Regions from separate parts of the Microbacterium sp. NPDC028030 genome, predicted to be linked through region 1. Evidence: riboswitches for the same ligand, from Rfam matches in the RefSeq annotation. Region 1 holds a riboswitch; the other holds the start of a gene.
The links. A riboswitch is a leader RNA that binds a small molecule or an ion and turns the genes downstream of it on or off. The one in region 1 is predicted to bind thiamine pyrophosphate.

Region 1 (15,110 bases):
GAGGAGTTTTCATGACCGACCGCAACGACGACCTGTTCTCCGCTGCCCGTGCAGTGATCCCCGGTGGCGTCAACTCGCCGGTGCGCGCGTACGGCTCCGTCGGCGGGACGCCGCGGTTCCTGGCATCTGCGAAGGGCGCCAGGGTGACGGATGCGGCCGGGCGCGAGTATGTCGACCTGGTCGCGTCGTGGGGTCCGGCTCTGCTCGGGCACGCCCACCCCGAGATCGTCGCCGCGGTGCAGGAGGCGGCGTCACGGGGGCTGTCTTTCGGTGCCCCGACCGAGGGTGAGGTCGAGCTCGCGGCGTTGATCGCCGACCGTGTGAGGTTCGGCGAGACCCGTCCGATCGAGCGCGTGCGCCTGGTCTCGACCGGGACCGAGGCGACGATGACGGCGATCCGCCTCGCGCGCGGTGCCACCGGCCGAGACCTGCTGGTGAAGTTCGCCGGGCACTACCACGGCCACTCGGATGGACTCCTCGCCGAGGCGGGTTCGGGCGTCGCGACGCTCGCTCTTCCCGGATCCGCGGGTGTGCCTGCGCCGATCGCCGCGCAGACCCTCGTCATCGGGTACAACGACCCCGAGGCGTTGGCTGCGGTGTTCGCCGAGCACGGTCAGCGCATCGCCGCGGTCATCGTCGAGGCGTCGGCCGCGAACATGGGGGTCGTGCCTCCGCTGCCCGGGTTCAACCGCCTCATCGCCGAGACCGCGCACGCACACGGCGCCCTGATGATCCTCGACGAGGTGCTGACCGGCTTCCGCGTGCATCCGGCGGGCTTCTGGGGTCTCCAGGCCGCGGCGGGTGAGGAGTACCTCCCCGACATCTTCACGTTCGGCAAGGTCGTCGGCGGGGGGATGCCGCTGGCCGCGCTGGGTGGTCGCGCCGAGGTCATGGACCTGCTCGCGCCGCTCGGACCCGTGTATCAGGCGGGTACGTTGTCGGGGAATCCGCTCTCGGTCGCGGCCGGGCTCGCGACGCTGCGACTCGCGACGCCCGAGGTGTACGCGACCGTGGACGCGGCATCCGCACGCGTGTCCGCTGCCCTCGATGCCGCACTGACGTCGGCGGGCGTGACTCATGCGGTCGCCTCAGCGGGCAACCTGTTCAGCGCGTCGTTCCGCGCGTCGGCGCCGCGCACCTACGCCGAGGCGCAGGCGCAGGAGTCGTTCCGTTATGCTCCGTTCTTCCACTCGCTGCGCGAGCAGGGTGTGGCTCTTCCGCCGAGTGTGTTCGAGGCCTGGTTCCTCACGGCAGCGCATGGCGAGGAGGAGCTGCAGCACATCGAGGCCGCCCTCCCCGCTGCCGCCGCGGCCGCGGCCGCCGCGCGCCCGTAACTGCCGCGGGCGCCGGTCACGTGTGGAGCCTTCCTGCGAAAGTCGGTAGCGGGAAGGTCGAGACTGGTGCTCATCGACAAGGGATCGTTGCGTTCCTGTGAGCAACTTCCAGACAACTGGCAGGGCGGCGCTGGCAGACTGAGTGGCATGGTGACGTTGCTGCTGGACCAGACGCAACTCGAGGTCGTGCTCTCGCCGATCGAGCGTGCCGCCACCTTCCACCGGGAGAACCTCCGTATCGCCCGCGACACCATCACCAAGGTTCAGCTGACCGAAGACGCGTGGACCTGGCTTCGCGGTGTGCCGAACCCCGGCACGCACATCCCTGGCGTCCTCGCGGCCGGCAGCTGGAAGGCAGCGGGGAGCCTCGACTTCGTCCTGATCAGACGACGGCGGCCGAGCGTCGTGATCGACCTCGACGGCGACGAGCAGTACCGTCGGCTGATCCTGACCACGCGCCACGGACTCGCCCTCACTCAGGCTCTGCGACTCGATGTCTCTGCCGAGCCGGCGAACGTCGAGGAGATCGTCGCCACAGCGCCGACGCCGGTGACGAAGGGGAGTCGGCGACCGGTCATCCGCCCTCGGCCTGCCTGATCCGATCAAGGGCGCGAGTCGCGTATCCAGCGCCTCAGGAATCGAGAACGCCCTCCGGACCGTCGGGTCGGGAGGGCGTTCTCGTCGATGCGGAGGCCTCAGTCGCGGTGGTGCTCACCGTCGTGGCGATCGCCGTCGTGGTGTTCACCGTCGTGGTGCTCACCGTCGTGGTGCTCACCGTCGTGGTGCTGGCCGTCGACCTCGGCATCGGCGCCTTCCGCCTGCGTGCCGTCCTCGGCCGGGCTCCCGTCGGCAACCGGCTGCGCAGACTCCTCGGCGGTCGTGTCGGATGCCGACAGCGGCACGGTGTCGATGACGCCCGTGGAGGCGATGCTCCAGTGCGCACCCTCGTCGCCGGACTCAGCCGGGGTCGCCTCGGACTCGTCGCCCAGCGGGTAGTCCTTCGGTTCGTCCTCGTAATAGGCGCGAGCCGCAGCAGCGAGCATCGAACTGACGGCCGCCGAGCGCGGATCGGCGTCGTCGGTCTCTGCGGAATCGACGGCGTCCGCGTCTGTGGAATCGACGGCGTCGGCGCCCGACCCGTCGCCACTCGAGTCGTCGGCACCTGAATCCTCGGTGGTGTCGGCGTCGGTGTCAATGTCGGTGTCGGCGAGGTCGGCGAAGATCTCGACACCCACGTGCTCGCCTTCGATGTCGTCGCTCACGTCGCCGGCATCGGTGTCAGCTGCGTCTGCTTCTGCGTCGGTCGCATCGGTGTCGGCAGCGTCGGTGTCGGCAGCGTCGGTGTCGGCGGCAGCCTCGGTGGCAGCTTCGGCGTCCGCGTCCGTGCCGTCCACGTTCGACGCGGTCTCATCCACGTCGGGGTCGGCGTCGACCGGGGTCGCGATGTCGTCTTCATCGCCTGCGCGCGCGACCGACCCATCGCCGGCGTCGTGAGTGCTCTCGAAGATCTCGGCGACGCCGTGACTCGCCTCACCTGCGCTCGTGGTCGCGGGGGCGACCGGAGCTGCCGAGCCGAAGAGGATCTCGTCGAACGATCGCCGGGGCGATTCCTCGTCCGAGGTGATGACCGCCGCCGGCTCCCCTCCCTCGTCCGTCTGAGCTGAGTCGGCGGAGTCCGCGGGCGTCTCCGCCTCTTCCGACGTCTCCGCCTCTTCCGACGACGTCGCCTCCTCCGTCGACGTCGCGAGGTCAGCCGTCGTCGTCTCTTCCGCCGCGGGCGAATCCTCAGCCGCCGGAGTCTCGTCGGCAGGGCTCTGCGTCGCGTCATCCGCGGCTGCGAGCGCGTCCGCGGACTCCTCGGAATCGGCGGGTGCCGCGGTGGCCTGCGCCGCCCAGGCGGCGGCCGCTGCGACGGGGACGGCGACGAGGGTCTCGGCCGGTACGGAGGGCTCCTCTGCGGTCTCGGCGGTGTTGTCGACGGCGGTCCCAGCGACTGCGGGCGAGGACTCGGACGGGAGAGGTGTTCCAGTCGGAGAAGCGAGCCGTCCTCCGCGCATCAGATCGATGAAGACGTCTTCGAGCGTGGGCCCGCGCTGCACGAGCGTGCTCAGGGCGATCCCGGCCTCGGCGGCGACGGCTCCGACAGTGCCGGCGTCACCCCCGCGGACGGTCAGGCCCGACCGCAGCACCTCGATGTCGAACCCGGCCTGGGCCAGGGCGGCCGTGAGCGCCCCTCGATCAGCGGCGTCGACGACGACGGAACCGCCCTTCGGGTCGGCGAGCGTCTCGATGCCGCTGGACAGCACCAGGCGGCCCTTCGACAGGACCAGCACGTTGTCGGCGACCTGCTCCACCTCGCTGAGGACGTGCGACGACACGAGCACCGTGCGGCCCTCGTCGGCGAGGCGGCGCATCAGCAGCCGCATCCAGCGGATCCCCTCGGGGTCGAGGCCGTTGGCCGGTTCGTCGAACACCAGTGCGCCTGGGTCACCGAGAAGCGCGTGCGCGACGCTCAGCCGCTGACGCATACCGAGCGAGAATCCGCCGATCCGGGAGTCGCCCTCGCCCTCCAGCCCGACGAGGGAGAGGACCTCGCCGACGCGCGCGAGCGGGATGCCGTTCGCCTTGGCGGCGATCGTCAGCTGCCGCTCGGCCGTGCGCCGGGGGCGATACACGGTCTCTTCGAGCACGGAGCCGATGGTGCGCAGCGGCTGACGCAGCTCCGCGTAAGCGGTGCCACCGATCGTGGCGGTCCCGGAGGTCGCGCGCACCTGACCGAGCAGGATGCGCAGCGATGTCGTCTTGCCTGCACCGTTCGGGCCGAGGAAGGCGGTCACAGCGCCGGGTTCGACGCGCGCGGAGAAGTCCGAGACGGCGGTAACCTCATTGAAGCGCTTCGTCACGTGCGTGAACTCCAGCACCTGTCCTTCAGGCATCCGTGACCTCTCTTCGGAGTGAACAGTTCCTCCCTATCCTGCCGGAAAAGCCTGTCGGATCCCGCATTTCGCGCGGAATCCCCGCCCTCGCCGACGGGGTAGCCTGGCACGCGTGACCGATTCTCTGGCTGCATCGCGAGTCCTCGTCCGCACCGAAGGAGCGCTCGGGCGACTCACTCTCCATCGCCCGGAGGCGATCAACGCGCTCGACGTCGGGATGATCGAGATCCTGACCGACACCCTGAACGCGTGGCGCGACGACTCCGACGTGCAGATCGTGCTGCTCGACGGAGCAGGGGACCGTGGCATGTGCGCCGGCGGGGACGTCCGTGCGCTGCACGCGCAGATCGTGGCGGGAGAGGCCGAGCAGACGGCGGAGTTCTTCCGCGCCGAGTACGCCCTGAACGCCATGATCGCCGAGTATCCGAAGCCGATCGTCGCCTTCGCCGACGGCATCACCATGGGCGGCGGCATCGGGCTCGCCGGTCACGCGGCCATCCGGATCGTCACGGAGCGTTCGAAGCTCGCGATGCCCGAGACGCGGATCGGGTTCACGCCCGATGTCGGCGGCACCTGGCTCCTCGGCCGGGCGCCCGGGCGATTCGGCGAGTACTTCGGTCTGACCGGCGCGACGATGAGCGGCGCGGATGCCGTGTATCTGGGCTTCGCCGACCACTTCGTCCCGTCCGACCGCCTGGAGGCGCTGAGCGAGGCCCTCGCCTTCCGCGCGGATCCGACCGGACCGAGCGAGATCGTGCTGCTGTTCGACGAGACGCCGGAGCCCACCCGGTTGCCGGAGTCGAAGGACTGGATCGATGCCGCGTTCTCCGCCCCGACGGTGAGCGAGATCATCGAGCGCCTGCACGCCCAGGGGACGACGGAGGCCGTCGCCGTGGCCGACCTCCTCGAAGGGCTCGCGCCCACAGGCCTCACCGTCACGCTCGATGCCGTGCGCGAGGCGCGCGATCTTCCTGGCCTCCGCGCCGCGCTGGAAGGCGAGTATCGACGTGTGATGTGGTTCGTGAACCAGCATCCGGATCTCGTCGAGGGCATCCGCGCGCAGCTGGTCGACAAGGATCGGAACCCTCGGTGGGATCCGCCGACGCTGGCCGAGCTCGCCCCGGACGCGGGAGCCCCCGCCCGCGCCTACGTGCCGCAGCCTCCGCTGTTCTGAGTCCCCGTCTTCCGCCCGCGCACTCGTCGGACGGATGCACGCCTGTCGGGCGGACCGACACGTTTCGCGGCGATCCGCGTCGAAGCTCCCGACAGGTGGCCCGTCACGGATTCGGAACCGCGGGCGCGTCGGCCGTGCGCGTCTGCCAGATCGTCCGGAGCACGTCGACCACGTCGTCGGGGTCCGCGCCGACCGAGGAGGCCTCGTCGACGAGATCGCGGATGCGCCGGATAACCGCTGCCGGGAGCACCCCTGCGGACTCGGCGACCCGAGTGCCCGCCGCGGTACGCGACACCACGAGTCCCTCGGCCTCGAGCATCTTGTAGGCGCGGGCGGCCGTGCCGGGAGCCACGCCGAGGTCGCTCGCGGTCTGGCGTACGGTCGGCAGCCGTTCGCCGGCGCCGAGCTGGCCCGAGACGATGAGGCCGCGCAGCTGTCGGTAGATGTCGAGGGCGGGATTCGCCTCGTCGGCCGGCGACAGCTTCGGACTCGGGCTCACCGTGCGGCCCTCGCGTCGGCGGTGGGCTGGGCAGAGGCGGCGGACTCGGAGACGTGCGCGAGGTGAGCGGTCACGAGGAATAGAAGCACGAACGCCGTGACCTCGAGCACCGGTGCCAGCCAGCCGCCGACAGCCGCGATCTCTCCGTATCGCCAGACGGCGTCGTAAGTGTCGCTGCGGCCGTCGCCCTCGACCGTGAGCCCGGCGACGGATCCCGCTTCGGCGATGAACCGGAGAGCCCCCGCCAGAGCGAGCAGCGCTGCCGATGTCGTGAGTCGGGTGATCCCGCTCGCGATGTCGCGACGTTCGCGCTGCTCGGCGTCGACCGTCTCAGGGCGGAGGAAAGCGCGGGCCGCGTTGGCGCGCAGTGCCGCCACGGTGACGGCGACGAGGACGGCGGCGCAGATCAGGACGGGAACGCCGTACGCCCAGCCGTAGAACCAGGGGCGGATCGGATCGATGGCCTCGTTGGGGACGTCGATCTCGAGATAGACGTACGGGCCCTCGTCGATGTTCGATGAGGAGACTCCGGCGAGCAGCGTGGTCGTCGTGAGGGCGAGAAGGGCGAGGGCGGTGCCCACCCATGCCCCCGGGGAGGTGAAGGTCAGCCAGGTCCGGCGCGCGGCGACGACGGGTTGCTCGGGAGGGGTGCTGCCTCGTGTCGCGATCAGCGCCAGAAGGACGGCGACGCCGACGGATGCCGTGAACACCGGCGTCGCGTACCGCCACCAGGAGACGACCCCGTTGAGGCTCACGCCGAACAGGTCGAGGACGTATCCGGTGATCAGGTTCTCTGCGGCGAAGATCACGATCACGGCGATCGCCGCGATGCCGAGGGCGACGTGCTCCGGTGCGTAGCGGGCCGACACCGCGGCCGCGGCCGACGGGGTGAGCCGGACGCGGCTCCGCCTCCGTTCCGCCCATCGGGGCGAGACGGAGATCCCGACCGCGATGATCGCCGCGAGGAGCAGCGAGACCAACGGCAGCGACAAGAGCGCACCCGCCAGCTGCGCCGGGTCGATCAGGGATGCGAGGTGAGCAGGCATGCGGGGTCCGTTCTGTCTTGTGCCATATGTCTATCACAAGTTGTGCCAGCCGGGGAACACAAGATGCGTACGCGTCGGCTTCCGCATTTGTTCTCCTGCGTGCAGGAACCTCCGGTCGCCGCGGGAAGTGGTTCGCTGTGAGCGAAGGTCAGCCCCGAGGGGGATACGAATGTCGGCGGAACGTGGCACTCTGTCTTGTGGCCGATCGTCGGTCGGCATCCGTCTGCCGGGAGATCCGCCGCTTCATCCTTCCTAGAAAGTCCGCCTGTGCTGGGAAAAATCCTCTTCCGTTATCTCTCCCGATACCGATGGCTGCTGCTCGCCGTCCTGGTCTTCCAACTCGCCAGCGTCGCAGGGACCCTCTACCTCCCTCGCCTGAACGCCGACATCATCGACAAGGGTGTCGCCCGAGGGGACACCGCCTACATCTGGAGCACCGGGCTGTTCATGCTCGCCGTGTCCCTCGGCCAGATCATCGCCTCGGTCACCGCGACCTACTTCGCCGCACGCGCCGCGATGGGCGCGGGTCGTGACATCCGCGCCGACGTGTTCGGCAAGGTCAGCGCGTTCTCCGAGCGTGAGGTCTCTCAGTTCGGCGCCGGCTCGCTCATCACCCGCAACACGAACGACGTGCAGCAGGTGCAGATGCTCGCGATGATGGGCGCCACGATGCTGGTGACCGCGCCGCTCCTCGCGATCGGCGGGATCATCTTCGCCGTGCAGACCAACGTCGGCCTCAGCTGGCTCATCGCGGTCTCCGTCCCTCTGCTGCTGATCCTGGCGGCGCTCGTGATCGGGCGCATGGTGCCGCTGTTCCGCAGCTACCAGGGCAAGCTCGACAACGTGAACCGCATCATGCGCGAGCAGCTCACCGGCGTCCGCGTGGTGCGTGCGTTCGTGCGCGAGCGCATCGAGGAAGAGCGCTTCCGCGGCGCCAACACCGACATCATGGTCGTCGGCCGCAAGGTCGGCTCGCTCTTCGTGCTGCTGTTCCCGCTGTTCATGCTGATCCTCAACGTCACCGTCGTCTCGGTCATCTGGTTCGGCGGCATCGAGGTCAACAACGGCACGGTGCAGGTGGGCACGCTGTTCGCCTTCATGCAGTACATCGGCCAGATCATGGGCGGCGTCATCATGGCGAGCTTCATGGCGATGATGATCCCGCGCGCCGCGGTGTCGGCCGAGCGCATCGGCGAGGTGCTCGACTCCGAGTCCACGCTCGTGCGTCCGGACAACGGCGTCACCGAGTTCCCGGCTCCCGGATCCGTGGCGCTCGACGACGTCGAGTTCACCTACCCCGGAGCCGACTCCCCGGTGCTCACGGGCATCAGCTTCGCCGCCCAGCCGGGCGAGACCGTGGCGATCGTCGGCTCCACCGGCTCTGGCAAGACGACCCTGATCTCGCTCATCCCGCGACTCTTCGACGTCTCGGGCGGTTCCGTGCGCGTGGGCGGGACCGACGTGCGCGAGGCCGACGTCGAGTCGCTCTGGGACAGCATCGGCCTGGTGCCGCAGCGTCCGTTCCTCTTCACGGGCACGGTCGCGTCGAACCTGCGTTACGGGCGGGAAGAGGCCACGGACGAAGAACTCTGGCACGCGCTCGACATCGCGCAGGGTCGCGACTTCGTCGAGGAGATGCCGGAGGGCCTCGAGTCCCGCATCGCCCAGGGCGGCACGAACGTCTCGGGCGGTCAGCGTCAGCGTCTCGCGATCGCGCGCGCGATCGTCCACCAGCCGAAGATCCTCGTCTTCGACGACTCGTTCTCGGCTCTCGACCTCACGACGGACGCACGATTGCGCCAGGCGCTGTGGCGGGAACTGCCGCACGTGACGAAGATCGTCGTCGCGCAGCGGATCTCCACGATCACGGATGCCGACCGCATCGTCGTCCTCGACGGAGGCACCATGGTCGGCGTCGGCACGCATGAGGAGCTGCTCGAGACGAGCGACACCTACCGAGAGATCGTCGAGTCGCAGCTGGGGGTGGACGCATGAGCGAGCAGAACAACGAAAAGCGCAAGGCAAGGCGCGGTCGCGGCACTCCGGCAGCCGCGGTCGCCGAGGTCGAGCTGAGCGCCGAGGAGAAGTACGAGGCCGAGCTCGCCGAGCAGGCGCGCCAGAACTCCGGCGACTGGGACAGCGTCGCTCCGGGCAAGGCCGACAACTTCGGTCCGAGCTTCGCGCGCATGATCGGGCTGCTCAAGCCCTCAGCCATCTGGTTCGTCTTCGTGTCGATCCTCGGTGCGATCGGCGTGGTCCTCACGGTTGCGGCACCCAAGGTGCTCGCCGAGGCCACCAACCTCGTCTACAAGGGGTTCATCTCCATCCAACTCGGACAGCCGACCGACGACTTCCCCGGGTTCCCGGCGGGGACGCCGCAAGACGTCGTGGTCGATGCGCTGCGGGGTGCGGGTCAAGACGACTTCGCGAACCAGGTCGGGGCGCTGGGCGACTTCACCGTCGGCCAGGGCATCGACTTCGATGCGCTGCGTCTGGTCATCGCCGCTGTTCTCGGGATCTATGTGGCCGCGGCCTTCCTCACCTGGATCCAGGGCTACGTCATCAACGTGATCATGGTGCGCACCATGTGGCGTCTGCGCGAGTCGGTCGAGGCGAAGATCAACCGCCTGCCCCTGTCGTACTTCGACAAGGTGCAGCGCGGTGAGCTGATCTCGCGTGTCACGAACGACATCGACAACATCACGCAGACCATGCAGCAGTCGCTCTCCGGCGCGCTCACTTCGGTGCTGACCGTGATCGGCGTGCTCGTGATGATGTTCTCCATCTCGTGGCAGCTCGCCCTCGTCGCCCTCGTCACGCTGCCGCTGATGGGTGTGATCTTCGGCATCATCGGGCCGCGGTCGCAGAAGGCCTTCGGCACGCAGTGGCGCAAGGTCGGCCGACTGAACGCGCGCGTCGAGGAGGCCTTCTCGGGTCACGCGCTGGTGAAGGTGTTCGGACGCGAGAAGGATGCGCTCGACAAGTTCCAGGTCGAGAACGAAGAGCTCTTCCAGGCGAGCTTCAAGGCGCAGTTCCTCTCCGGCATCATCATGCCGGCGATGATGTTCGTCGGAAACCTCAGCTACGTGGGCATCGCGGTGCTCGGTGGTCTGATGGTCGCGAACGGGCAGCTGCGACTCGGCGATGTGCAGGCGTTCATCCAGTACTCGCAGCAGTTCACGCAGCCGCTGTCCGAGCTGGGCGGCATGGCCGCGGTGGTGCAGTCCGGTACGGCGTCGGCCGAGCGGGTCTTCGAACTGCTCGATGCGGACGAACAGGAGGCTGACGACGCCGATGCCCCCGAGCTGGTGGACGGCAAGGGCGTCATCGAGTTCGAGAACGTCGCGTTCTCGTACACGCCGGAGCGGCCGCTCATCCGTGACCTGTCGTTCCGCGTGGAGCCGGGTCAGACCGTCGCGATCGTCGGTCCGACCGGTGCGGGCAAGACCACCCTGGTCAACCTGATCATGCGCTTCTACGAGCTCAGCGGCGGGCGCATCATGCTCGACGGGCAGGACATCGCCGAGGTCACCCGCGACGAGCTGCGGTCGCGCACCGGCATGGTGCTGCAGGACCCGTGGCTGTTCGCCGGGAGCATCCGTGAGAACATCCGGTACGGTCGCTCCACCGCGACCGACGACGAGGTTCTCGCGGCGGCCAAGGCCACCTATGTCGACCGCTTCGTGCACGCGCTCCCCGAGGGCTATGACACGGTGCTCGACGAGGATGCCGCGAACGTGTCGGCGGGTGAGCGTCAGCTCATCACGATCGCCAGGGCATTCGTCGCGCAGCCGTCGATCCTCATCCTGGATGAGGCCACGTCGGCGGTCGACACCCGGACCGAGCTGCTGCTGCAGCACGCGATGGCCGCGCTCCGCGAAGGACGCACGTCGTTCGTGATCGCGCACCGCCTGTCGACCATCCGCGACGCCGACCTCATCCTCGTGATGGAGCACGGCGACATCGTGGAGAAGGGCACGCACGATGAGCTCATCGCGGCGCAGGGGGCCTACTGGCGCCTGTACCAGTCGCAGTTCGAGCAGGCCGCCACCGACATCGACGCCGAAGACGCGCTCACCGGATCGACGCCGGTCGTCGTTACAGGCGACGCCGGAGCGGAGGAGAGGGCCGAGTCGGAAACGGTGGCCGCCGTGGCCGGCGCGTCCGTCGGGGCGAACCTGCCCGCGGCCGAGACCGCGGCAGCCCAGGCGCTTCTCGACGACGGAGCGGACGGCACCGCCGACCGTACCTGAGCGAGAGACGTCACGACAGCGCCCCCTCCGGCATGCCGGGGTGGGGCGCTGTCGCGTGCACGCCGTGTCTGCGCTCCGTGCCTGTGCTCCCGGTCGGGTCGGCGGTCGGCGGAGCGGGTGTCAGGGACGGTCGGCGGTGACGCCCAGCAGCTCGAGCGGATGGGTCAGACGCCACCAGGGGCTCGGCCCCTCGACGTCCTCGGCCAGCACCAGGGGCACCGTCGTGCTGTCGAGTGGGCCGGCCGCGGTCATCGTACCCACCCGACCGCCGTCATCGCGCTCGTCACCGAGATCGAACGTCGTGGTGGTGGTCGCGAGGGCGCCGTTCCAGAGCACCACATCGGCATCGCTCTCGGTGACGACGTCGACATCTTCGCCCCAGAGCGTCGTGACCCGACCGACGACCGTGCCCTCGGCGACAGCCGGTGCCTGGGCCGCGAGCGCCGCCTCGGTCTCGGAGAACAGGGAGCGCGTGACGGCCAGCCGCTCGTCGTCACCGGGTTGGTTGAGCGCCGCGGCGTACAGATGAACGGTCGTGTCGCCGATCGTGACGTCCTTCGCCGTGAGCAGGTTCCACCCGACGAGGGTCCCGGTCTTGATGCCGACGACGCCCGGGTCCACGAGCATGCCGTTGGTGTTGACGACGGTTCCCGCGCCGGGGAGGTCGACCGACGTGGTGCCGACGATCTGGGCGAACACGGGGTTCTGCATGGCCAGCTCGCCCAGCGCGATCAGGGCTTCAGGGGTCGACACGTTGCGCTCGTCGAAGCCGGAAGGGGTCACCACAGTGATGCCCGTGAGACCGCGTTCGCGCAGCCAGACCTCGGCAGCCGCCGCGAACTCCCGGTCGGAGCCCCAGATCTCCGACGCCAGGCGGTCGATGTAGTTGTTGGCCGAGCCGAGGAGCGTGCCCTGGAGCAGCTGGTACTCGGTCAGCACGCCGCCGACCGGTACGTCGAGGGCGGACTGGTCGCTGCGCCGATAGTCCCAGTACTCGACGCTGTCGCGATAGGTGAAGCCGAACTCGGGGCCCTGCTCGCCGAGCGCGAGCGGCATGCGATCGAGCACCATCAGGCTGCTCACGACCTTGGTGATGCTCGCGATGCTCACGGGGTCGGCGATGGACGCGGCGGTGTTCAACCCCGCGATGCCGACGGCTGCGCTGCCCTCTCCCGGCCAGGTGAGCGCCGCCGGGGGAGCCGGTGCGGCGCTGAACTCGACCACAGCGACAGTCGGGGGTACCTCGTGCAACGGCCAGAGCAGCGTCGTACCCGCGTACACCGCGACGAGACCGGCGAGCGTGGCCAACGGCGCCAGGATCCCGGGGCGGGCGACGGCCGGACGCAGTCGGGCTCCGCGCAGCAGGCCACCGTTCCGCTCGGGCTCCGCGGCCTGGTCGAGAGTCGCCGTGGGGGAGTGCGCGGCGACCGCCGAGGCGTCGACCCAGGTCAGGGCCGTCGCCGTGGTCTCGTCGTTCGCCCACTGCGGAGCGTTCGCGTCGAGCAGGGCGTCGGCGTCTTCGGGTGCGATCTCCTCGACGCGGGGCGACTTCGGCGTGAACGGCGGCTTCGTCAGAGGAGGCGAGAGGGTCGGCTCTGTCACGGGTTCCGGGTCGATCACATGCTCGGGAGCGGGCCCCGGGTCGATCACGTGCTCAGGTTCGATCACGTGCTCAGGTTCGATCACGTCCTCGGGGGCGATCACATCCTCCGGAACGATCGCGCGGTCCCCGTCGCCCACGGGTTCCGGTTCGCCATCGCGACCGGCGTCGTCCACCGTGAACAGCGCACCCAGAGCAGCCGAATCGACGGGGATCGCGGGAGCGATCGCAGTGTCGGGCGGAGGTGCGTCGCCCGCGAACAGGCGATCGGCGGCGAAGCCCGAACCGCCGCGCGGACCCGCTGCCGCAGCGACCGCCGGCTCGACCGCAGCGTCGGCGGGGGTGTCCGACGGGTCGTCGTCGTGAACGACGCCCGTCGCCTCGTCGGCGGGATCTGAAGCAGTCACTCGTTTACGGTACCCAATCCCGGGCGTGTTCCGCGGCGCTGGCCCTGTCGCCACGCGGGTGTCGTCAGCGGGTAAGATCTTCACCACAACCACGGGAGTCCGGCGAGCCGGGCTGAGAGGGAGCGAATCGCGCTTCGACCGTCGAACCTGATCTGGGTAATGCCAGCGCAGGGAGGAGTTCAGATGAGTACGTCCACATCCACATCCGCGTCCACGACGCAGACCGCTGCCCCCGCCAGGAGCTTCCTGCGCTGGCGCATCGTCGACATCGTCGTCGCCAGCGTGATCGGCGTCGCCGCCGGCCTGATCTTCCTGGCCTGGAACGTCGGCTACCTCGGGCCGAAGGCGCTCCTGGAGCCGCTGCTTCCCGGCATCCAGGGCCTCCTCGACGGACCATGGCTCTTCGCCGGGGTGCTCGGCGGGCTCATCATCCGCAAGGCGGGCGCGGCGATCTACGTCGAGCTCCTCGCCGCGGTCGTGTCGGCCCTCATCGGCAACCAGTGGGGCGGGTTCCTCACGCTCGAGGCCGGTCTCGTGCAGGGCCTGGGCGCCGAGCTGATCTTCCTGCTCTTCTTCTACCGTCGCTGGTCGCTGCCGGTCGCGATCCTCGCGGGCGCCGGTGCCGCGCTGGCCGGCGGCATCAACAACCTCGTGCTCTGGTATGCGGGCTCGGGTCCTGCCTTCACGATCATCTATCTCGTCAGCACGGTCATCTCGGGTGCGGTCATCGCCGGTGCCCTGTCCTGGGTGCTGGCGCGCGGCATCGCCGCGACCGGGGCCCTCGACCGCTTCGGTTCCGGCCGCGAGGCGCGCGTGCGGGTCTGATGTCGACGGATCGGTCCACCCCGGCCGCCGTGCAGGCGCGCGGCTGGGGGTGGCGTCATGCGAGTCGGCTCGCCTGGGCGGTGAGCGACATCTCGTTCCGCATCGATCCCGGCGAGCGCGTCCTGGTGCTCGGGGCCTCCGGCGCGGGCAAGTCGACGCTGCTGCACGGACTTGCGGGCGTTCTCGGCGGCGAGGAAGAGGGCGAGAGCGCAGGCGAGCTGCTCGTCGGCGACGCCCCTGCCGTCGCCACCCGGGGGCGCGCGGGCCTCGTGCTGCAGGATCCCGACTCGCAGGTCATCCTGGCGCGCACGGGCGACGACGTCGCGTTCGGCTGCGAGAACCTGGGGGTTCCCCGTGCGGAGATCTGGCCGCGCGTGGAATCCGCCTTGGCCGCCGTCGGCCTCGACGTGCCGCTGGACCACCCGACCAAGGCGTTGTCCGGCGGGCAGAAGCAACGGCTCGCGCTCGCCGGAATGCTCGCGATGCGACCGGGGCTGGTGCTGCTCGACGAGCCGACGGCGAACCTCGATCCCGCGGGAGTCGGCGAGGTGCGCGACGCGGTGGAACGGATGCTGCGGGTACACCCGGCGACGCTCATCGTGGTCGAGCATCGCCTCGACGTGTGGCTGCCCCTCATCACGCGGGTGATCGTGCTCGGGGCGGGCGGCGTGGTCGCAGACGGGGCCCCGGCCGAGGTCCTCGGAGCTCAGGGCGCGCAGCTCGCCGCGGACGGCGTCTGGGTGCCAGGGCATCCGCCGGCGGAGCCGCCGCCCCCGCGGGGAGCGCCGGGGACTCCGCTGTTGTCGGCGCGCGACCTGGCTGTCGCGCGCGTCAAGGGGCGACCGGTCGCCGAGAACATCGACCTCGACGTGCACGCGGGACAGGTGCTCGCGATCACAGGACCCAACGGGGCGGGCAAGTCGACCCTGGGGCTGACGGTGGCCGGACTCCTCCCTCCGGCGAGCGGCGACCTGACCGCGTCGGACGTGCTCGCCGCCGGCGCGGGTCCCTCGCCGATCCGCTGGGCATCGAAGCA
Region 2 (15,110 bases), on a different contig from region 1:
GCGCAGTCCCCTGCGGACATCCAGCAGCGCGTCCGGCGCATGCTCCCCGCCGAGGTGCCCACCCTTGACGAGGACAGCGACCCCGACCTGGTCGGACAGCTGCTCCGCGGCCGACACGGCCTCGGCCCAGTCGTCGGTCGCGCGGCCGGACAGCACCGCGAGCTCGGCGAGGTTCGGGGTGATGAGGGTCGCCCGACTCAGCAGCGCATGCAGTTCCCGCTCGGCATCCGGCTCCAGCAGCCTGTCGCCCGAGGTGGCGACCATGACGGGATCGAGCACGACGACGGGCGGACGGACGGCATCGAGCCAGGCTGCGACCGTCCGGATCACCGAGGCGTCGGCGAGCATCCCGATCTTCACGGCGTCGATCACGACGTCGTCCGACACCGCCTCGAGCTGCGAGCGGAGAAAGTCCACCGGGGGCACGTGCACCGCACGCACGCCGCGGGTGTTCTGCGCAGTGAGCGCCGTCAGGACCGCCATCCCGTATCCGCCGTTCGCCGCGATCGACTTCAGGTCGGCCTGGATACCCGCGCCTCCTGAGGGGTCGCTGCCGGCGATGCTCAGCACCCGCGGCACGGACGCGGCGAGCCACCGCTTGCGGAACTCGGCCGCTGCGGCTGCCGGATCCTCGGCGGTGCACAGCGCGGAGACCACGGCGAGCCCGGCCGCTCCGGCAGCGCTGAGGTGTTCCGTGTCGTCGATGCCGACGCCGCCGATGGCCACGCACGGCAGCGGTGAGCGGGCAGCGAACTCCCGGAACCCCTCGATGCCGAGCGGTGCGGGGTGGTCCGGCTTGGTGGCCGTGGGGCGGATGACGCCGACGCCGAGGTAGTCGACCGTGCCCTCGGGGAGCGCGCGAACGGCCTCGAGGTGGACGGTGCTGTTCGCGGTGAGACCGATCAGCGCATCCGGCCCCAGAACCTCGCGCGCACGGAGCACAGACGCATCGTTCTGCCCGACGTGCACTCCGTCGACCCTGGCTCCGCGTGCGCGGGCGGCCACGGCGGCGTCGAGACGGTCGTTCACCACGAGGAGCGCCCGCCCGTCGATGACTGCGGACAGCGCGAGCAGTTGCTCGACAGTCTCGGCATCCGTCGCGGTCTTGTCCCGCAACTGCACGATGCGCACGCCGCCGTCGACGGCGCGCCGGACGGTCTCGATCACGCCTCGTCGACTGCAGAGGTCGGGATCCGTGACGAGGTACAGCGACAGGTCGGCGATCACAGCGCGACGACCTCGACGCGCGCGGCCGCCCTGATGTCCTCGGCGGTCACCGCGGCGAGCGCGTCCAGCAGCGCGACGGCGAAGCTGCCGGGACCGGAGGAGGTCGCGGCAGCCCGTTCGGCCGCCACCGTGTAGACGAGACCGGCGGCGGCGACGGCCGTGAGATCGTCGTGCTCCGTGGCCCCGGCGGCCCCGAGGAAAGCAGCCATCACTGCACCGAGAGCGCACCCTCCGCCCGTGACCCGCGTCAGAAGCTCATGCCCGTTGGCCACGCGCAGTGTCCGCGCACCGTCGGTGATGAAGTCGATCGGCCCCGAGACCGCGACCACCGCGCCCGTCCGGCGCGCGAGGGAGACGGCGGCATCGGCGGCGGCCTCGGTGCTGTCCGTGGAGTCCACCCCGCGGCCACCGGCGCTGAGTCCGGCGAGGGCGAGGATCTCGGAGGCGTTGCCCCTGACCGCGGTCGGGCGCTGTTCGACGAGCTCGTGCGCGAGCGCCGTGCGCACCGGGAGGGCGCCGATGGCTACGGGGTCGAGCACCCACGGCGTCCCGGATGCGGTGGCACCGGCGACCGCCTCTCGACTCGCGGCGCGCTGTTCCCGAGTGGGCGTCCCCAGATTGATCAACAACCCGGAGGCGACACCCGCGAACATGCCTGCCTCGTCGACGATGTCGACCATGGCGGGAGCGGCTCCCAGAGCCAGCAGCACGTTGGCGGTGAAGCCCGTGACGACCGCGTTCGTGATGCAGTGGGTCAACGGGGGCGCCGCGCGCAGCACCTCCAACAGTGCGGCAGCCCCGTCGGCGAGGTCGATGGTGGTTTCAGGACGCAGAAGATCGCTCATCGCGACATCCCTTCGCTAGTACGAACTAGATCAGGTTCGACGGGTCTGTTCTCAGCCGCAGGTCGCGGCACCCCGTGTCACTGCTGGCAGTCTAGCGATGAGCCACGACCGACCGTTCGCGACGCTCAGGCGAAAGCGTCGAGCAGCGCGCGCTCCTCCGCCCTGGTGAGTCCCGCGCGCCGACCGCGATCGACGCCGCGTTCGCGCTCGTCCGCCACCACCCGCTCCACCGTGTCGGCGAGGGAGCAGAGGGTGCCGCCGTTCTGTCGGTACCGCATGTTCGAGCGGGTCATGAACCCGGTCATCTCGGGCGGCAGCCACAGGGGCAGCGATCGCGGCCCTGACCAGTACGCGACGCCCTCGGCGACGAGACGTTCCTCCGTGCCGACGACGATCGGCCCGGTGTGGCCCGCGGCATCGCGCACGGTCCGGATCACCTCGGCCAGACCGTGCACCTCGCCGATCGCGTTCACGGCTCCGGTGACCTCGGCCGACACGATGAACGCGGCCGCATCGTCCACGTCGATGACCTGCGCCGAACGTGACTCGAGAGGCGGAACCAGCACGGGCTCGTCCGGCGCTCTCAGGAACGCCGCCGCCCAGTAGCCGAAGCGGTCGCTCGGGTCGCCCTCTCCGACGATGAGACCAGGACGCACGATCAGCGACCGGTCGCCGAGACCCGCCATCACCGCGTCCTCCGCCGCGACCTTCTGGGGGCCGTAGTCGTCGTCCTCCTGCTGGGCCGCGGGGAGCCGCGGAGCCGACTCGTCCGCGCCGCTGGTCTCGTCGTCCCGGTACACCGACATCGACGACACGTAGGTCCATCGCGCGGCGCGGTCGTGGAGAGCGCTCACCGCCGCGGAGACGTGATCCGCCCGGGACGAGACATCGACGACGTGGTCCCACTCCGTCCGTGACACGACGTCGTAGGCGTCTTCGTCCTCGCGGTCGGCGAGGACGAGGCTCGCCCCCGGCGGCGCCGGCCGCTCGCCGCGGGCCAGGCACGTCACCGTCGCCCCTGCCCCGAGGGCGTGCGCAGCGACCCTCCCCGACAGCCATCCGGTCCCTCCGAGGATCAGCACATCCGTCATGACCTCATAACACCAGCGACGAGGCGTCAGGGGAAGAGGCTCCGCTCAGAGCGGAGCCCTTCCACGCGAAAGTGCGCGGCACCCGTCCGGGGCGCCGCGCACTCTGTGCCGGGTTCAGTCGCGCAGGGCGGCCCCGAAGCGCTGCGCAGCCACCTCGACACCGGCGAGCTTGGCCGCTGTCGCTTCGGCCGCGGTGAGCGTGCGATCATCGGCGCGGAAGCGCAGGGCGAAGGTCAGGCTCTTCGACCCCTGCGGCACGCCCTCGCCACGGTAGTCGTCGACGAGTCGCACGGCCTCCAGAAGCGCACCGGCGCCCTCGGCGAGCGCCGCCTGGACATCCGCGGCGGCCACGTCGGCCGGGAGCGTGAGAGAGACGTCCTGCGTCGCCGCAGGGAAGGTCGACAGCGAGGCGGCGACGACCCGACCGCTCGCGAGCGTGAGCACACGATCCAGGTCGAGCTCGAAGACGGTCGCGCGTCCGGGGAGATCTGCGTCCTCCGCGACCGCGGGGTGGAGTTCGCCGACGTAGCCGACCTCTTCGCCGGCGACCAGGAGCGAGCCCGTCCGACCGGGGTGGAGGGCGGCACGCTCTGACTGCACGACGTCGATGTCGACGCCCGCAGCGGCAGCGATCACCCGGACCGCGTCCAAGGCCTCGACGATCCCCGCAGCCTCGGCGGGGCGGCCGGGCTGGCGCGGCGCGATGTGTCCGGTCAGCACAGCCGCGATGTGTCGATGCTGCGGCGGGATCGATGCGTTCAGCGCGGCGAGGGTCTCGTCGGACGGACGTGCCCCCAGCGGCGGAACGTCGTCGGTGCCGTACTCGACGCCGGGCTCGGGGACGAACACGACGCCGGTCTCGAAGATCGCGAGGTCGACGAGCCCCCGCGAGATGTTGCGGTGCGCGGTCTGCAGCAGCCCGGGGATCAGCGAGCGACGCAGATACGGGGCCTGTCCGTCGAGCGGGTTCGCCAGACGGATGCTCGGCAGGTGCTCGCCCGTCGCGGAGCCGTGGAGGTCGTTCTGCGCCTCGGTCGTGAACGGGAAGGCCGGAGTCTCCACGAGTCCGGCAGCGGCCAGGGCATCGGCCACGCGGCGTCGACCCTGCTGATGCGCGGTGAGGCCGCGTCCGGAGGGCGGGGTGGGCAGGACCGACGGGATGCGCTCGAGCCCGTGGATGCGAGCGACCTCCTCGGCGAGCGTCCACTTGTCGGTCAGGTCGGGTCGCCAGGTCGGCGGGATCACGGTCCAGCCGCCGTCCGTGTCCGAGACCTCGGCTCCGACCGTCGTCAACGCACCGAGGATCTCCTCGTCGGTGTAGTCGACCCCGATGAGCTCCGGCACGAACTCGGCGGGCAGTTCGATCTCGGGGACGAAGATCTCGGCGAACAGTGCTCCGCCCTCGTCCGTGAGCGTCCCACCGGCGAGCTCGACCATGAGGTCGGCGGCACGACGGGCGGCCACGAACGGGATGAGCGGGTCGACACCGCGCTCGAACCGCTTGGAGGCCTCGCTCGGCAGTTTGTGTCGGCGCGCGGTGCGGGCGATGGTCGTCGGGTCGAAGGTCGCCGCCTCGATGAGCACGTTCTTCGTCGTGTCGCCCATCTCCGTGGTGCCGCCGCCCATGACGCCGGCGAGACCGATGGGCCCCGATTCGTCGGTGATGAGCAGGTCTTCGACATGCAGTTCCCGCTCCACGCCGTCGAGCGTGGTCATCTTCTCCCCCGCCGTCGCACGGCGCACCGTGATGCCGCCGGCGAGCTTGTCGAGGTCGTAGCCGTGCAAGGGCTGGCCGAGCTCGAGCATGACGTAGTTGGTGATGTCGATGAGCACACCGAGGGACCGCATGCCGGCGAGGCTGAGGCGCGCGATCATCCAGGGCGGAGTGGGGCGCGACGGATCGACGTCCCGGACGACGCGCGTCACGAACTCACTCGCGCCGACGCGACCGCGCACCGGCGCGGTGTCGTCGACGACGGTGGTGTGTCCCGTGCCCGGCTGCAGCTCGGCGAAGTCGCGCTCCGCGGGGTCGCGGTAGGCCGCCCCCGTGACGTGCGCGTACTCACGGGCGACGCCGCGCAGGGAGAAGGCATAACCGCGGTCTGGCGTGACGTTGATCTCGACCGCCACGTCGTCCAGGCCCAGCAGGGCGATCGCGTCGGTGCCGACGGGTGCGTCGATGCCGAGGTCCGACAGCACGACGATGCCGTTGTGCTCGTCGCCGAGGCCCAGCTCACGTGCCGAGGCGATCATGCCGTCGGACACGTGACCGTAGGTCTTGCGCGCGGCGATCGGGAACGGGCCGGGCAGCACCGCACCGGGGAGGGTCACGACGACCTTGTCCCCGGCGACGAAGTTGTGGGCGCCGCAGACGATCCCGCGGACGCCGCCGTGCGCTTCGCCCACATCGACCTGGCACCAGTTGATGGTCTTGCCGTTGGACTGCGGCTCGGCCTCGAGCGAGACGACCTGGCCGACGACGACGGGACCCGTGATGTCGAAGCGGTGGATGTCCTCCTCTTCGAAGCCGACGGTCACCAGCGCCGCGAGGACATCCTCCGGCGTGGTATCCGCTGACACATCGACGTATTCACGCAACCACGAAAGCGGGACGCGCATCACACCACCATCCCGTACTGCTCGCTAAATCGGACGTCGCCTTCTGCCATGTCGCGCATGTCCTGCACGTCGCTGCGGAACATGAGTCCTCGCTCGATGCCCATGCCGAACGCGAAGCCGCTGTACTCCTCGGGGTCGATCCCCGCCGCACGCAGCACGTTCGGGTTGACCATGCCGCAGCCGCCCCACTCGATCCAGCGGGCGCCGCCCTTGAAGGTCGGGTGCCACAGGTCGAGCTCGGCGGAGGGCTCGGTGAAGGGGAAGTAGTTCGTGCGGAAGCGCATCTTCGCCTCCGGTCCGAACAGTTGGCGCGCGAAGTGGTCGAGCGTGCCCTTGAGATGCGCCATCGTGATGCCCTTGTCGATCACGAGGCCTTCGAACTGCGTGAACACCGGGAGGTGCGTCGCGTCGAACTCGTCGGTGCGGTAGACACGGCCGGGGCAGAGCACGTAGATCGGCACCTCGCGGTCGAGCATCGAACGCACCTGCACCGGGCTCGTGTGCGTGCGCATCACGAGGTGGCGTGAGGTCGGGTCGACGTAGAACGTGTCCTGCTCTTGACGCGCGGGGTGGTCGACGTCGAAGTTCAGGGCGTCGAAGTTGAACCACTCGTGCTCGAGCTCCGGTCCCTCCGCGATCTCCCAACCCATGCCCACGAAGATGTCGCACACCTGGTCCTGGAGCAGCGTGAGCGGGTGACGGGCGCCGACGCGGGTGCGCGACGGGAGGGCGGTGATGTCGACGCGCTCCGCCTCGAGCCGCACCGCGACCTCCTGGGCGGCGAGTTCGGCCTCTTTGGCGGCGAGCGCCTGGGTGACCTGCCCACGCCCCTGGCCGACGAGCTTGCCGAACGCTGCCTTGTTCTCTGGCGCGACCTGGCGCATCGAGGCGTTGAGGACCGCGAGCGGCGATCCCTCGGCCACATGGGCGGCACGCGCTGCTTTCAGCTCTGCGGTGTCGGCTGCGGCCGCGATCGCCGCGAGGGCGTCGGCGACGGCGGCTTCGACCGCTTCCGGGGTGATTTCAGGAGACTCTGACACGAGAATCGAGTCTACCGGGGCTGCACCGCGTCACCGTGCGGTCAGAGCGGAGCAGGACCGCCGCTCGTCCCGTCGAACTTGCCTGCGCCCCGCTGCAGCGCGATGACCTCGGTGACCGTGGAGTCGCCGTGGATCCGCGGGTCGCCGCCGCCGGCGTCCGGGGTGTACCCCTTGAGCCGCGGAGAGCGCCTCGTGCGGATCTCGAGCCATTTGGCGATGCCGGAGAGGATCAGGCACATGATGATGTAGATGCCGCCGATCACGAAGGCGGACTGGAGCACCGGACGCCCCTGCTGCGAGGTGAGCTGCTTCGCGAAGTACAGCAGTTCCGGGTACGTGATGATGAACCCGAGCGCGGTGTCCTTCATCGTCACGACCAGCTGCGCGACGATGACCGGCAGCATCGCGCGGATCGCCTGCGGGAGCAGGATCAAGCGCATCACGCCGCTCTTGCGCAGACCGATCGCGTAGCCGGCCTCCTTCTGCCCCCGGGGCAGCGATTCGACTCCGGCGCGGAGCACCTCTGCGAGGACCGAGCCGTTGTACGCCATGAGCGCCAGCACCACGGCCCAGTACGGATCCATCTTGACGCCGATGACGGGGAGCCCGTAGTAGAGCAGCATCATGAAGACGAGCACAGGGACGGCCCGGAAGAACTCCGTGATCACGGTGACCGGAACGCGCACCCACGCATGTTCCGACATGCGGCCGATGGCGAGCACGAAGCCCAGCGCGATGCTCAGGACCGCAGCGAGCCCGAAGGCGGCGAGCGTGCGCCCGAGTGCGCCGAAGATCTGCTCCCACACCGCGCTGAAGGTGAACACGTACCAGCGAGACGCGTCGAACTGCCCGCTCTCGTAGAAGCGGTAGCCGATGAAGCCCAGCAGCGCGAGCACCACGACGACCGTCGCGACACCGATCAGACGGTTGCGCAGGATCGCCTTCGGGCCGGGGACGTCGTACAGGACGGAAGTCATCGCGCGATCCTCCACTTGTTCTCGAGATACCGCTGAAGCCAGCTGAGGAGCAGGACGAGAGCGACGAAGATCACGGCGACCCAGAGCAGGACAGCGAGCGCGTTCTCACCGCGTTCGCTGAGGTACGACCGGACGGCGCCGAGCTCGACGATGGAGAAGCCTGCGGCGACGGTCGTGTTCTTCAGGAGCGCGATGAACACGCTCATCATGGGAGGGACGACGGAGCGGAAGGCCTGCGGGAGGACGACGAGGGTCATCACCTGCCCGAACGGCAGACCGATCGCCCGCGCGGCCTCCGCCTGCCCGACCGGGACGGTGTTGATGCCGGCGCGCAGCACCTCGGCGACGTAGGTGGCGGTGTAGATGCCGATCGCGAGGATGCCGAGCACCGTGGTGCTGAGCTTCGGCAGCCCGAGTTGCGGGTAGCCGAAGATGAAGAAGAAGAAGACGAGGGTCAGCGGGGTGTTGCGGATCAGGTTCACGTACACCGTGCCGACCCCGCGCGCGATCGGCACCGGCGAGACGCGCGCCGCTCCGACGATGATCCCGAGGACGAGCGCCAGCAGCCCACCGCCGAAGAAGATGATCAGCGTGTTCTTGAGCGCCTCGCCCCACAGATCGAGGTTTCCGAAGATGACGTCCACGCCACCCTCCCCTTCAGGATTCGGAGAGGGGGCGGCTGTGCAGCCGCCCCCTCTGGTCGATCAGTCGACGGCCGGCTGGGTGACTTCGATGCCGGACGATCCGAGGTTCTTGTCGAAGATCGCCTGCCAGATGTCGCCGCCGTCGGTGAACAGCGTGTTGATGTGCTCCTGGAGCGCCGTGTCGTCCTTCGCGAGGCCGACGCCGTAGCGCTCCTCTGTGAAGGGCTCACCGACGACCTTCAGGTTGTCGGGATCCTGTGCGGCGTAGCCGATGAGGATGGCCTGGTCGGTCGTGACCGCCTGGACCTCGCCCGAGAGCAGCGCCTCGACGCAGGCCGAGTACAGGTCGAACTCCTTGGTCGGGACATCCGGATAGTTGTCGCGGATGTTCTGGATCGGGGTCGAACCCGTCGCCGAGCACACGGTGGTGTCGGCGGTCAGGTCGTCTTCGCTCTTGATGTCCTCGTTGTCGGCGGCGACCAGGAGGCCCTGACCCGTGATGAAGTACGGACCGGCGAAGGCGATCTGCTCCTTGCGCTTGTCGGTGATCGAGTAGGTGCCGACGTAGTAGTCGACGTCGCCGTTCACGATCGCCTGCTCGCGGTTCGCGGAGGCGATCGGCTTGAACTCGATCTTGTCCTCGTCGTATCCGAGGGAAGCGGCGATCCAGCGGGCGATGTCGACGTCGAAGCCGGTGCGCTCACCGGTGGTCACGTCGAGGTAGCCGAGACCGGGCTGGTCCTCCTTGACGCCGATGACGACCTTGTCGCGATCCGTGATGGCATCGAATGTGGGGCTGCCCTCGAGCTGGACGTCGGTCGCGACCTCGAACCAGGTGCTGTCCTCGCCCGCGTCACCGCCGTCGGTGCTGCCGGGGTTCGACGGGCTGCCGCTGTTGCAGGCCGTCAGCGCCAGCAGGGCTGTCGCAGCGATTCCGATGCCTGCCAGTGTCCGTGTGCGTCGCATGTGCGTCTCCTTCGTGTGCTGTGTGTGCAGGGTCTTGGGGGTACGGGGGCTGAGCGCAGAACTCAGTGCGTCAGGAGCTTCGAGAGGAAGTCCTTCGCGCGGTCGCTCTTCGGATGCGTGAAGAACTCCTCGGGAGTCGCCTCCTCCACGATCCGCCCATCGGCCATGAAGACGACGCGGTCGGCCGCCTTGCGCGCGAAGCCCATCTCGTGGGTGACGACGATCATGGTCATGCCCTCATGGGCGAGTTCGACCATCACGTCGAGGACCTCGTTGATCATCTCGGGGTCGAGCGCGCTGGTCGGCTCGTCGAACAGCATCACCTTCGGCTGCATCGCGAGCGCACGCGCGATGGCGACGCGCTGCTGCTGTCCGCCGGACAGCTGTGCCGGCAGCTTCGAGGCCTGCTTGTCCACCCCGACGCGCTTGAGGAGCATCATCGCCTCGGCCTCGGCGTCCGCCTTCTTGAGGCCGCGGACCTTGATCGGACCGAGGGTCACGTTCTCGAGGATCGTGAGGTGGGCGAAGAGGTTGAACGACTGGAAGACCATGCCGACGTCGGCACGAAGGTGCGCGAGCCCCTTGCCCTCCGCCGGCAGTTCCTTGCCGTCGATGAGGATGGATCCGCTCGTGATGGTCTCGAGCCGGTTGATCGTGCGGCACAGCGTCGACTTGCCGGAACCGGACGGGCCGATCACGACGACGACCTCACCGGAGTTGACCGTCAGATCGATGTCGGCAAGCGCCTGGAAGTCGCCGTAGTGCTTCTGAACGTTCTCGACAACGACGAGGGGTGTACCAGAGGTCATCATTTCTCCAAACTAGCCACGTCGTACGCGTGGTTCCAGGCACTCCGGTGAGATTTACACGTTCGTAATCACCTGATCGCGGCGCCAATGCTGCCTTGCATGGGCACCCCACGGCCCGCCCCCTCGGGCCGCGGGATCATCCTGCTGCTGCACTCCCAGCGACAGCGAAGCGGCAGGCCTCCGATCGTGTGCGATCGCCCTCACACTGGCAGAAGGCGGCCGTCGTGTCAGACTTCTTGAGGATTTCTTGAGCCGTCAGCCTCGATGGTCTCGGTAGTAGTCGATCGCTCCGGGATGCAGCGGGACAGGGCCCGTGAAGATCGCCGACCGGCGGTCGAGCAGGGCGGCCGCCGGGACCTGACCTGCCATCCGCAGCCGGGCGTCGAACAGCCCTGCCAGGAGGTCACGGACCACGCCGTCGGGGGTGGAGGACGAGGTGACGAGATAGTTCGGAACCGCCATCGTGGTCGCAGCCTCGGTCAGACCGTAGGTGCCGGCCGGCACATCGGCAGGGCGATACGCATCGGAGTACCGCTCGTTGACGCGGTCGACCCATTCCTGTTCGATCGGCAGCAGGCGCACCGCCGTCACCTCGGCGAGTTCCGAGACGCCAGGGGTGGGGATTCCCCCGACCCAGAAGAAGCCGTCGATGTCCCCGCGTTCCATCGCACGGATCGACTCTCCGAGGTCGAACCTCGGGTTGCGGACCGACTCGAGGTCGACGCCGGCCGCATCGAGGACGCGCGCCGCGATCACGTTCACCCCGGAGTTCTCGGCGCCGAGCGAGATCGTGCGCCCGGCGAGATCACCGACGTCCGCGATCTCCGAGTCGCCGCGCACCACGACCTGCACGTATTCGTCGTACAGACGGGCCACGGCCTGCACCTCCAGCGGATGCTCGAACGCCCCGGCACCTGCCACGGCGTCTGCGGCGGCGTCGCCCTGTGCGAAGCCGACCAGCGCGTCTCCCGAGCTCACGCGCAGCAGGTTGTCCACCGAACCCGCCGTTTCGAGGGCCGTCACCCGGATGTCCAGTTCACTCGAGAGCTCGGACGCGAGATGGCTTCCGTAGTCGTAGTAGACGCCCGTCGACCCGCCGCTGGCGATCGCGTACTCCCCGTCGGTCCATTCGCTCGCTCGTTGGGTGCACGCCGCCAAGGCCCCGAGCAGCGCGAGCGTCGCGACCCCGGCCATCACCCGACGCGCCCTGACGTTCACGGGGTGGTCCTGTCGTGCAGCTGCAGCGCGACGACGAGTCCACCGTCCGCGGCCGCCGCGACCGTCAGTGCGCCGCCGACCGTCTCCAGCAGGTCGCTCGCTATGGCGAGTCCGAGCCCCGTGCCTGGCGTGTCCTCGTTCTCGGCGCTTCGCCAGAACCGGCCGGTCGCCGCCGCCGCCTGCTCTTCGCTGAGCCCTGGGCCGTGATCGCGGACCGTGATGCGGCAGGCTCCGCCCTCCCGATGCGCGCCGATCTCGATCTGCCCGCCATCCGGGGAGAACTTCACGGCGTTGTCGATCACCGCGTCGAGGGCGCTCTCGACGATCGTCCTGTCGGTCACGCTCATCACCGATGTCTCCCCCGATCCGATCAGGACGATGCCCCGGTTCCCGGCGACATCCCGCCACGCGTCACGGCGACGAGCGGCCAGGGTCGACAGATCGACCGCGGACATCGGCGAATCACCCCTGCCGCCTCTGGCGAGTCCGAGGAGCGTCTCGAGGATGCGCGTCATCCGTCGCCCTTCCTCCCTCGTCTCCTCCACATCCTCACGCCATTCCGTGCCCAGTCCCGTGGCCAGATGCTCGACCCGCAGCAGCAGGGCGTTGAGCGGATTGCGCAGCTCGTGGGAGGCGTTCAGCGCGAACTCCTGCTGCCGCGTCATCACCCTCTCGATCTCGTCGGCCATGCCGTTGAAGACCCGCGCCATCCGCCGCAGCTCGGGCGGACCCGCGTCCTCCGCGACGCGCGCGTCCATCTCGCCGCGCTCGATCGCCACCATCGCCTCGTCGAGTCGTCCGACCGGCGACAGCACCCAGCGGGCGAGGCGGAACACCAGCAGCACCCCGAGCGCGATCAGGACGAGCGCGATCGCGGAGATCACCAGGATCTGCTGCAGGATGGCGGCACGGGGAGCCTCGACATCGCCCGCGACCATCACCGCACCGATCACGTCGCCGTCGTCGAACACCGGTTCGGCGAGCGCGGCGTCGGCGACCGACCAGGGGTACACCGCCGCAGGCTGCTCCGCCCGACGCCCCGAGAGAGCGAGCCTGACGCGCTCCGCGTCCTCCTCCGTGAGCGCCGCGGCGTCCTGATCGCCGGAGGCCCACACGCCACCGCCGAGGTCGAACACGGTGACGTCGATGTCGTACACCTCTCGGAACCGCGTCACCTCGGCGTCGATCACCGTCGCGCTCCCCGACCGCAGCGCCTGGCGCGCGCTCGTGACGAAGTAACCGAGGTCTCCGAGCTGCTGCGTGTAGAACGACTGCCGCACGCTCCCGGCCGCGCTCCAGCCGGCCGCTCCGCCGAGGGCGATCAGGATCGCCACGAGCGGCACGAGGAACACGATGACCAGACGACGACGCATGACTCAGGATCCTGCGAGCCGGTAGCCGACGCCGCGGACCGTCTCGATGACGCTGCGGGCGCCGGTCTTCTTCCGGATCGCACCGACGTGCACCTCGAGCGAATGCCCGAATCCACGCCAATCCGTGTTCCACACCTCGCGGATCAGGCGCTCCTTCGGAACCGCCACACCGGGATACCGCGCAAGGACGGCGACGATGTCGAACTCCTTGCGGGTGAGGTCGACCGGCACACCCTCTGCCAGCACCTGACGCGACACGAGGTCGATCTCGAGCGCGCCGTCGAGAAGCCGCACCCGCGCGTCGGACTCGGAACGCATCGGCCGCGACCGGCGCGTCACCGCCTCGATCCTGGCGAGCAGCTCATGCACGTCGTAGGGCTTGACCACGAAGTCGTCGGCACCGGCGCGCAGCCCCTTGATGCGCTCGGCGACCTGGTTGCGTGCCGTCACGATCACGATCGGCACCTCGGAACGGCCGCGGATCCGACGGCAGAGGTCGACACCGTCGATGTCGGGCAGTCCCAGGTCGAGGAGGACGACCTCGGTGTCCGCACCGAGGAGCTCCAACGCGGCTGCCCCGTCGGCGGCCCGCACCGTGGCATACCCGGAACGCGCGAGGAAAGCCTCCAGCGCACCGGCGACCCGGTCGTCGTCCTCGACGATCAGAATCCTCATCGACCCCGCTTCCCGCTTCCTTCGTCGACCGGAACGTCAGTCGAGCGACAGCGCCCGCTGAGCGAAGGCGCTCTCGTACAGGCACACGCTCGCAGCTGTCGCCAGGTTGAGGGACTCGGCCTTGCCGAAGATGGGCAGACGCAGCACCTGGTCGGCGAGCGCGAGAGCATCGTCCTCGAGCCCGCGCGCCTCGTTGCCGAAGAGCCACCCCGTGGGTTCGGCCAGCACCCCATCGGCTCGCGCCTTCAGCAGGTCGTCCCCCTTCACGTCGGCAGCGAGGATGCGCAGACCCGCGGCGTGTGCGCGATCGACGACCTCGGAGAGATCTCCGCCGATCGAGACCGGGAGGTGGAACAACGAGCCTGTCGTCGCCCGCACGACCTTCGGGTTGTAGGGGTCGACGGTGCGACCGGTCAGCACCACGGCATCCGCGCCCGCGGCATCTGCGGCCCTGATGATCGTGCCGAGGTTTCCTGGGTCCCGCACCTCCTCGCAGATCGCCACCAATCGGGGCGACGCATCGAAGATGTCGCGCACCGAGGTCGGCGTCTGCTGCACCACCGCCACCAGACCCTGCGGGGTGACCGTGTCGGCCATCGCATTGAGCACGTATTCGGTCACGAACTCGACGTCGACGTCCGCCTCGGCAGCGCGCGCACGGATGTCGGGATGCTTCTCCCAGCCGTTCGGCGTCGCGAACAGCTCGACGATCGCCTCCGGACGGTAGACGAGCGCCTCTCGGACGGACTGCGGGCCTTCCAGAAGGAACAGTCCGGTCTCGGTTCGCGCACTGCGCTTGGTCAGCTTCGCGACGGCACGGACTCGGGGCGAGCGGGGGTTCTCCAGCACGATCACAGTCTAGGGAACCGACGATGGGTTCCCGCACCATCGAGATAGCATGCCCCCATGAGAGGGAATGCCGTGACGGCGATCACTCGGCGGCGGATCGTCCTCTTCATCCTCGCCGCCGTCACCGTCACCGCAGGACTGATCGTGCATTGCACCGTGACCGGCGTGCCGGGAGACGTGGCAGGAGACGCGCTGTACGCGGTGCTGATCTTCCTGCTGGTCGCGCTCGTCGCGCCACGGGCTCATCCCGCTGCCGTCGCGGTCATCGCGTTCGCCGTGTGCGCCGCCGTCGAGCTGCTGCAGCTCACGGGGCTCCCCCGCGAGCTGGCGTCGGTCTTCCCTCCGAGCGCGCTCATCCTCGGCTCCGGCTTCGATGCGCGCGACATCGTCGTGTACGCCGTGGCCGTCGCGGTGACGGCTCTGGCCGACGGCGCCATCAGCCGGGCGAAGGCCGGCGACATGCCGAGAAACGCCACAGGGCGCCCTCCCGAAGGAGAGCGCCCTGTGTGAAGAGGTGCTTACGCAGCCGACTTCGGTGCGTTGACGTCGGAGGGCAGAGCCTTCTTCGCCGTCTCGACCAGGGTCGTGAACGTGGCAGCGTCGTTGACCGCGAGGTCGGCGAGCATGCGACGGTCGACCGTGACACCCGCGAGGCCGAGGCCCTGGATGAAGCGGTTGTAGGTCATGCCGTTCTGGCGAGCAGCGGCATTGATGCGCTGGATCCAGAGACGACGGAAGTCGCCCTTGCGCTTGCGACGGTCCCGGTACGAGTAGACC

Region 2: linked by a shared signal. The riboswitch ahead of thiM (hydroxyethylthiazole kinase) and the one ahead of AB0E56_RS05120 (ECF transporter S component) in region 1 are both predicted to bind thiamine pyrophosphate.

Annotation. Positions count from the first base shown of each region.
Region 1 covers NZ_JBEZXF010000001.1:1,026,901-1,042,010, forward strand. The annotation lists gene AB0E56_RS05075 (glutamate-1-semialdehyde 2,1-aminomutase) at 12-1,334, shown strand; gene AB0E56_RS05080 (hypothetical protein) at 1,482-1,931, shown strand; gene AB0E56_RS05085 (ATP-binding cassette domain-containing protein) at 2,030-4,270, opposite strand; gene AB0E56_RS05090 (enoyl-CoA hydratase/isomerase family protein) at 4,383-5,444, shown strand; gene AB0E56_RS05095 (GntR family transcriptional regulator) at 5,548-5,943, opposite strand; gene AB0E56_RS05100 (hypothetical protein) at 5,940-6,989, opposite strand; gene AB0E56_RS05105 (ABC transporter ATP-binding protein) at 7,257-8,984, shown strand; gene AB0E56_RS05110 (ABC transporter ATP-binding protein) at 8,981-11,242, shown strand; gene AB0E56_RS05115 (D-alanyl-D-alanine carboxypeptidase) at 11,363-13,249, opposite strand; TPP riboswitch at 13,331-13,442, shown strand; gene AB0E56_RS05120 (ECF transporter S component) at 13,433-14,074, shown strand; gene AB0E56_RS05125 (ABC transporter ATP-binding protein) at 14,074-15,110, shown strand, end outside.
Region 2 covers NZ_JBEZXF010000004.1:15,241-30,350, forward strand. The annotation lists gene AB0E56_RS18140 (bifunctional hydroxymethylpyrimidine kinase/phosphomethylpyrimidine kinase) at 1-1,227, opposite strand, end outside; gene thiM (hydroxyethylthiazole kinase) at 1,224-2,072, opposite strand; TPP riboswitch at 2,063-2,157, opposite strand; gene AB0E56_RS18150 (NAD-dependent epimerase/dehydratase family protein) at 2,198-3,163, opposite strand; gene pheT (phenylalanine--tRNA ligase subunit beta) at 3,278-5,782, opposite strand; gene pheS (phenylalanine--tRNA ligase subunit alpha) at 5,782-6,822, opposite strand; gene AB0E56_RS18165 (amino acid ABC transporter permease) at 6,864-7,799, opposite strand; gene AB0E56_RS18170 (amino acid ABC transporter permease) at 7,796-8,443, opposite strand; gene AB0E56_RS18175 (glutamate ABC transporter substrate-binding protein) at 8,504-9,409, opposite strand; gene AB0E56_RS18180 (amino acid ABC transporter ATP-binding protein) at 9,472-10,218, opposite strand; gene AB0E56_RS18185 (TAXI family TRAP transporter solute-binding subunit) at 10,474-11,436, opposite strand; gene AB0E56_RS18190 (HAMP domain-containing sensor histidine kinase) at 11,433-12,809, opposite strand; gene AB0E56_RS18195 (response regulator transcription factor) at 12,813-13,484, opposite strand; gene AB0E56_RS18200 (RNA methyltransferase) at 13,521-14,333, opposite strand; gene AB0E56_RS18205 (DUF2809 domain-containing protein) at 14,391-14,843, shown strand; gene rplT (50S ribosomal protein L20) at 14,852-15,110, opposite strand, start outside.